3 regions of the Pinisolibacter sp. DMC19 genome follow, and region 2 is predicted to be linked to each of the others. Evidence: predicted binding sites of a transcription regulator. Region 2 holds the regulator's gene; each other region holds the start of a gene.

Region 1 (2,267 bases), 360 kb from region 2:
CGCAGGTGCTGGTCACGCCCGGCTCGATCGTGCCGATGAACTACCACTTCACCACCACCAAGGCGCACATCGTGCTGAACGGCGGCGCGGTCGAGGAGATCATCGCCGACGCCGGGCTCGAGGTGACGAGCGACGTGCCCTTCAAGGGCGACATGGACATCGCCAAGCTCGAAGGCCTCGTCGCCACCCACGGGGCGGAAAAAATCGCCTTCGTGCGCATGGAGGCGGGCACCAACCTGATCGGCGGCCAGCCGATCTCGCTCGGAAATCTGGCGGCGATCCGCAAGGTCTGCGACGCCAACGGGCTGATCCTGGTGCTCGACGCGAGCCTGCTCGCCGACAATCTGTGGTTCATCAAGACGCGCGATCCCGATTGCGCCGATCTCACCATCCGCGAGATCACGCGGAAGATCGCCGATCTCTGCGACATCATCTACTTCTCCGCCCGCAAGCTCGGCTGCGCGCGCGGCGGCGGCATCTGCATCCGCGACGAGGGGCTCTATCGCCGCATGCGCGGCCTGGTGCCGCTCTACGAGGGCTTCCTCACCTACGGCGGCATGTCGGTGCGCGAGATCGAGGCGCTGACCGTCGGGCTCGACGAGACCATGGACGAGGACATGATCTCGCAAGGGCCCCAGTTCATCGCCTACATGGTCGACGAACTGGTGAAGCGCGGCGTGCCGGTGATCACCCCGGCGGGCGGCCTCGGCTGCCACATCGACGTCATGCGCTTCCTGCCGCACGTCCCCCAGGCGCAGTATCCCGCCGGCGCGCTCGCCTCGGCGCTCTACATCGTCTCGGGCGTGCGCGGCATGGAGCGCGGCTCGCTGTCGGAACAGCGCAATCCCGACGGGACGGAGGTCTATTCCAACATGGAACTCCTCCGGCTCGCCATGCCGCGGCGCGTCTTCACCCTGTCGCAGGTGAAATACGCCATCGACCGGATCGACTGGCTCTACCGGAACCGCGAGCTCGTCGGCGGCCTGACCTTCGTCGAGGAGCCGGAGATCCTGCGCTTCTTCTACGGCCGGCTGGCGCCGATCGGCGATTGGCAGGAGAAGCTCGTCGCCAAGTTCCGGGCGGATCTCGGCGACAGCCTGTGAGGGACGGGCGCGGGAATGCGAATCGCCGACGCGGGGAGGTCCTCGCGTCGGCCGGTAGCGGGCTCGGCGCGCGCGGGCCCGGCCGCCATGAACACCGCGCGAACACTCATCCGATTTCGTAATTGAATCAAATTGATGGACGGGGCTTTACGAGCGAGAACAAAGTGTGTACATTGGCCTGACTTTGAACGACAGCCGAACGCGTGCGACAAGGAGCAGGACGATGGCACAGGCTTCACTTCGCCTCGTCGAAGGGGATGGTATGGACAGGACCAAGGCTTTGGACGCGGCGCTCCAGCAGATCGAGCGCAACTTCGGCAAAGGGTCGATCATGCGGCTCGGCCAGGGCAAGGTGGTCGAGATCGAGACGGTGCCGACGGGTTCGCTCGGGCTCGACATCGCGCTCGGCATCGGTGGCCTGCCGCGCGGTCGTGTCGTCGAGATCTACGGTCCGGAATCCTCGGGCAAGACGACCATGGCGCTGCACTGCATCGCCGAGGCCCAGAAGAAGGGCGGCGTCTGCGGCTTCATCGACGCCGAGCATGCGCTCGACCCGATCTATGCCCGCAAGCTCGGCGTCAATCTCGACGACCTGCTGATCTCCCAGCCCGATGCCGGCGAACAGGCGCTCGAGATCGCCGACACGCTGGTGCGTTCCGGCGCGCTCGACGTGCTGGTGGTCGACTCGGTCGCGGCGCTGACGCCGAAGGCGGAGCTCGAGGGCGAGATGGGCGACAGCCTGCCCGGTCTCCAGGCGCGTCTGATGAGCCAGGCGCTGCGCAAGCTCACCGCCTCGATCTCCAAGTCGAAGACCATGGTGATCTTCATCAACCAGATCCGCCAGAAGATCGGCGTGATGTTCGGCAACCCCGAGACCACGACGGGCGGCAACGCGCTGAAGTTCTATGCCTCGGTGCGCCTCGACATCCGCCGCATCGGCGCGATCAAGGACCGCGACGAGGTGATCGGCAACCAGACCCGCATCAAGGTCGTCAAGAACAAGATGGCGCCGCCCTTCAAGGAGGTCGAGTTCGACATCATGTACGGCGAGGGCGTGTCCAAGGTCGGCGAGCTGATCGACCTCGGCGTCAAGGCCGGCGTGGTCGAGAAGTCGGGCTCGTGGTTCTCCTACGAGAGCCAGCGCATCGGCCAGGGCCGCGAGAA
Region 2 (2,267 bases):
ACGATCTCGCCGCCACCCGTGCCGCCATCGCCGGCGCCTTCGCCGCCGAGATCGACGTGCTGGTGACGCTGGGCGGCGCCTCGATGGGCGATCACGACCTCGTCCACCGCGCGCTCGAGGCCGAGGGCGTCGCCTTCGACTTCTGGAAGCTGGCGATGCGCCCGGGCAAGCCGCTGATGTTCGGCCGCCGCGGTCCGATCCGCGTCCTCGGATTGCCGGGCAATCCCGCCGCTTCGCTGGTCTGCGGCCTGCGCTTCGTCGCGCCGCTGGTCGCCGCTCTGGCCGGCCGCGGCGCCGCCGGTCTCGCCCGCGAGACCGCGATCGCCGGCCGCGCCATGCCCGCCAACGACGAACGCGCCGACCATCTGCGCGCCGCACTGCGCCACGACGCCGAGGGCCGGCTGGTGGCGATGCCGCTCGACAGTCAGGATTCCTCGCTGCTCTCGCGCTTCGCCGACGCCGACGCGCTGATCGTCCGGCCGATCCACGCCCGCGCAGTCGAGGCCGGCGAACCGGTCGAGATCATCCGTCTGCGTCACGTCTGAGGGCGCTCAGCGCCCGTTGGCGACCGACGGATGGACCATCGCTCGTCTTCGATCGGCGAGCGCCGGAACCTTCCTCCCGAAGAGCCGAGACCCGGCCCATGCGCCGCGCCGTACAGGTCGGCGCACGCGCCGCCGCATCGCCCTCCCGGCTCATGCGGAGCCCCGTCGCTCGCCGTTCGCGGCGATCGGAACGACGGCGAAGCGATCCGCGCGCACGCGGCGAGGCCCCCGAAACCCCACCGTTCACGCTTCCCCCTTGCAGAACATCCGCAGAACGCGTAGCGTGAGTTCGTGATTTGTACCCATCGCGAGTCGCCTGCCGGACCGGCCGAAGAGGCCGGTGGGAGTGCATGGTGCGGACGGGTACGCTCGAGTGCGGGGCTTCTTCGGGGCCCGCGGGGATGGAACATGCCGGGGCGGACGCCGATCGTGTCGCGCCGGCTGGCGAGGGAACGGGGTCATGCTGACGCGCAAACAGTTCGAACTTCTGATGTTCATCCACGAACGTCTGAAGGAGGACGGCGTTCCCCCCTCCTTCGACGAGATGAAGGACGCGCTCGACCTGCGCTCCAAGTCCGGCATCCACCGCCTGATCACCGCGCTCGAGGAACGCGGCTTCATTCGCCGCCTGCCCAACCGGGCCCGCGCGCTCGAGGTGGTGCGTCTGCCGGATTCGATGACGCCCGGCCTCGCCAGCCCCGCCCGTGCGCCGGGCTCGAAGGGCTTCTCGCCCTCGGTCATCCAGGGCACTCTCGGCAAGCCGCGTCCGACCGCGATGCCGGGTCCCACCGGCGAGGAGACGGCGGAGGTCGTGTCGATCCCGGTCATGGGCCGCATCGCCGCCGGCACGCCGATCTCGGCGATCCAGACCTACACCCACGCCATTCCGGTGCCCTTCGATCTTCTCGGCGGCGGCGAGCACTACGCCCTCGAGGTCCGCGGCGATTCGATGATCGACGCCGGCATCCTCGACGGCGACACGGTGCTGATCAAACGCGGCGACAACGCCGATTCCGGCGACATCGTCGTCGCCCTGGTCGACGAGGAGGAGGCGACGCTGAAGCGCCTGCGCAAGCGCGGCGCATCGATCGCCCTCGAAGCCGCCAACCCGGCCTACGAGACCCGCATCTTCGGCCCCGACCGGGTGAAGGTGCAGGGCCGTCTCGTCGGCCTGATCCGCCGCTACTGACGGGCACGCGGGCCGCCGACGGCGCGGACGGTGTCGACCGACGGCGGGAGGACGCCCCCGCGGACGGATTGGGCGTCGCGTCGCGCACGCGGATCACGGGCATCAGCGCAAGGGATCCGCCGTCTCGCCACGCTCGACGGTCTCGGGCGTTTCGTGATCGGGAGTGGCGGATGCGCCGCCGTCCGGCGGATCAGCCGTTACTTCGGCGAGCGCGCGGACGGCGTTCGGATCGCGCGGCGTCCAGGCCCGTGGCGTCGCCGGCAGGCTCGGCGTCACGGAGAAGGTGAGACGCGGTCGCGGCTGTGATGTTTCGCCGGTGATGGCCGATGGCGGCGACGCTTCTTCGACGGCGGTCGGAGGCGTCGGACCGTTTCCTCGCGCACTGCCGTCGCTGTGGGCTTCGGCAACCGGCTGCCGCAGGTCGGGATCGCCGTCCCGACCCTCCGGCGCGGCATCGTCCGTCGGATCGAGGCCGACGATCGATCGCCTCGTCTTGCCGGCGGACGCCTCTCGCCCGAGCGCTCCATCCACCC
Region 3 (2,267 bases), on a different contig from region 2:
CAGGTCGCGCCACGGCGTCGTCATGGCGAAGCCGTAGTGCTTGGCCAGCGCCTCGAGCGTCTGTCCGTAGAAGGGCGAGGCCGACTTCGCCCAGGGTGCGATCGCCCCCTTGGCGAGGCTCAGCGACACGTCGGGGACGACCAGTTCCGGATCGATCTTCTGCTCCGAGCCGAGGCCGCCGCAGGTCGGGCACGCGCCGAACGGGTTGTTGAAGGAAAAGAGCCGCGGCTCGATCTCGGCGATGGTGAAGCCGGAGACCGGACAGGCGAACTTCTCGGAGAAGACCAGCCGCTTCGGCGCGCCCTTGTCGTCCTTCTCGTCGACGAATTCGGCAAACGCGATGCCCTCCGCGAGCCCGAGCGCCGTCTCGAAACTGTCGGCGAGGCGGGTGGCGAGATCGCCGCGCACCACGATGCGGTCGACCACCACCTCGATGTCGTGCTTCAGCTTCTTGTCGAGGGCAGGGGCCTCGGAGATCTCGTAGAGCGTCCCGTCGACCTTGACGCGCTGGAAGCCCTTCTTCTGGAAGTCTTGAAGTTCCTTGCGATATTCGCCCTTTCGCCCGCGCACGACGGGGGCGAGGAGCAGGAGCCGCGTGCCCTCGGGCAGGGCCAGCACCCGGTCGACCATCTGGCTGACCGTCTGACTCTCGATCGGCAGGCCGGTCGCCGGCGAATAGGGCACGCCGATGCGCGCGAACAGCAGGCGCATGTAGTCGTAGATCTCGGTGACGGTACCGACCGTCGAGCGCGGGTTCTTCGACGTCGTCTTCTGTTCGATCGAGATGGCGGGCGACAGGCCGTCGATCTGGTCGACGTCCGGCTTCTGCATCATCTCGAGGAACTGGCGGGCATAGGCCGAGAGGCTCTCGACGTAGCGGCGCTGACCCTCGGCATAGATCGTGTCGAAGGCGAGCGACGACTTGCCCGAGCCGGAGAGGCCGGTCATCACCACCAGGCTGTCGCGCGGCAGGTCGAGATCGACGTTCTTCAGATTGTGCTCGCGCGCGCCGCGGATCGAGATCGTCGTGCGGGCATGGTCGAACAGCTGCCGCGTCGCGATCGAGGCGGCTTCGCGCGTCGCCGCCTCGCCGCTGGGCGCGGCTGCACCGTTTTTCCTGCCGGGCTTCGCCTTCGGCTCGCTCATCGTCGCTCCTGCCGCTCGGGTCGTGCCGGACGAGCCGTCTCGTCGCCCGCGGGCGCCGATCGATCGCTGCCGGACCATCGGGAATCCGTCTTGCGTTTCCGCCGTGCTCGGAATAGAACACAACAAGAACGGATGCAAGCCCGTTCCCGGCGGCGAGACGGTGTCTCGAGACCCAGTCTAGAGCACGACGCGCGCGTGACCACGGCGGAGGGCGCGGATCGGCTCTGTTCGCGCCGACTGTTGTGGAAAAACACCGCCCGCTGCGCCGTGCGGTGGGTGAGGGCGTCGCGATCGTGATCGCGACGGGCTAAGGGTGGGGTCTCAGCCCGGCTCGTCCGGCGCGCGGCCGCGCCCGTGGTGGCGCCGTCGTGGGCGCCCAGGAAGCCGACGGCCGGTTTGCCGAGGAGGAAGCGATGTCCGGAAGCGTCAACAAGGTCATTCTCGTCGGCAATCTCGGCGCCGATCCCGAAATTCGCCGCACCCAGGACGGTCGCCCGATCGTCAACCTGCGGATCGCGACGTCGGAGAGCTGGCGCGACCGCAATTCCGGCGAGCGCCGCGAGAAGACCGAGTGGCACCGCGTGGTGATCTTCAACGAGGGCCTCGCCAAGGTCTGCGAGCAGTACCTGAAGAAGGGCATGAAGGTCTATCTCGAGGGCCAGCTCCAGACCCGCGAATGGGAAGACCAGCAGGGCCAGAAGCGCTATTCGACCGAGGTCGTGCTGCAGGGCTTCAACTCGACCCTGACCATGCTCGACGGTCCCGGCGGCGGCCGTGGCGGCGCGGCCGCTGGTGGCGGCGGCGGTGACTTTGGCGGCGGCGACGACTTCGGCGGCGGCGAGCGCGGCGGCTGGGGCGGCGGCGCCGGCGGTTCCGGTGGCGGTCGCAGCAACTACGGCGGCGGTCGCGGCGCGTCGGCGAGCGGCGGTGCGTCGGGCGGCGCCGGCGGCGCCCGCGGCGGCTACAACCCGCCCCCGGCCTCCGACATGGACGACGAGATCCCGTTCTGATCGGGATCACGCGATCCATCGATCGATCTTTTGGCGCCCGCCCGAGCCCTTGGTTCCGGCGGGCGTTTTCGTGCGCGCCGCTTCGATGAGGTCCGGATCGGCGCCGTGCTC

Evidence for each region. Region 2 encodes LexA, which represses DNA repair genes until DNA is damaged. Its sites were predicted from a motif close to TGTTCNNNNTGTGTTCNG; they were not measured.
Region 1: recA (recombinase RecA) is a predicted target of LexA. The motif match lies at 1,259-1,276, and genes of this name have one in related genera.
Region 3: uvrA (excinuclease ABC subunit UvrA) is a predicted target of LexA. The motif match lies at 1,260-1,277, and genes of this name have one in related genera.

Annotation. Positions count from the first base shown of each region.
Region 1 is NZ_JBQUZF010000001.1:669,330-671,596, reverse strand. It holds gene ACT53U_RS03010 (tryptophanase) at 1-1,103, shown strand, start outside; gene recA (recombinase RecA) at 1,327-2,267, shown strand, end outside.
Region 2 is NZ_JBQUZF010000001.1:304,367-306,633, forward strand. It holds gene ACT53U_RS01365 (molybdopterin molybdotransferase MoeA) at 1-545, shown strand, start outside; gene lexA (transcriptional repressor LexA) at 1,006-1,734, shown strand; gene ACT53U_RS01375 (ComEC/Rec2 family competence protein) at 1,837-2,267, opposite strand, start outside.
Region 3 is NZ_JBQUZF010000002.1:147,797-150,063, reverse strand. It holds gene uvrA (excinuclease ABC subunit UvrA) at 1-1,146, opposite strand, end outside; gene ACT53U_RS04975 (single-stranded DNA-binding protein) at 1,560-2,156, shown strand; gene ACT53U_RS04970 (hypothetical protein) at 2,163-2,267, opposite strand, start outside.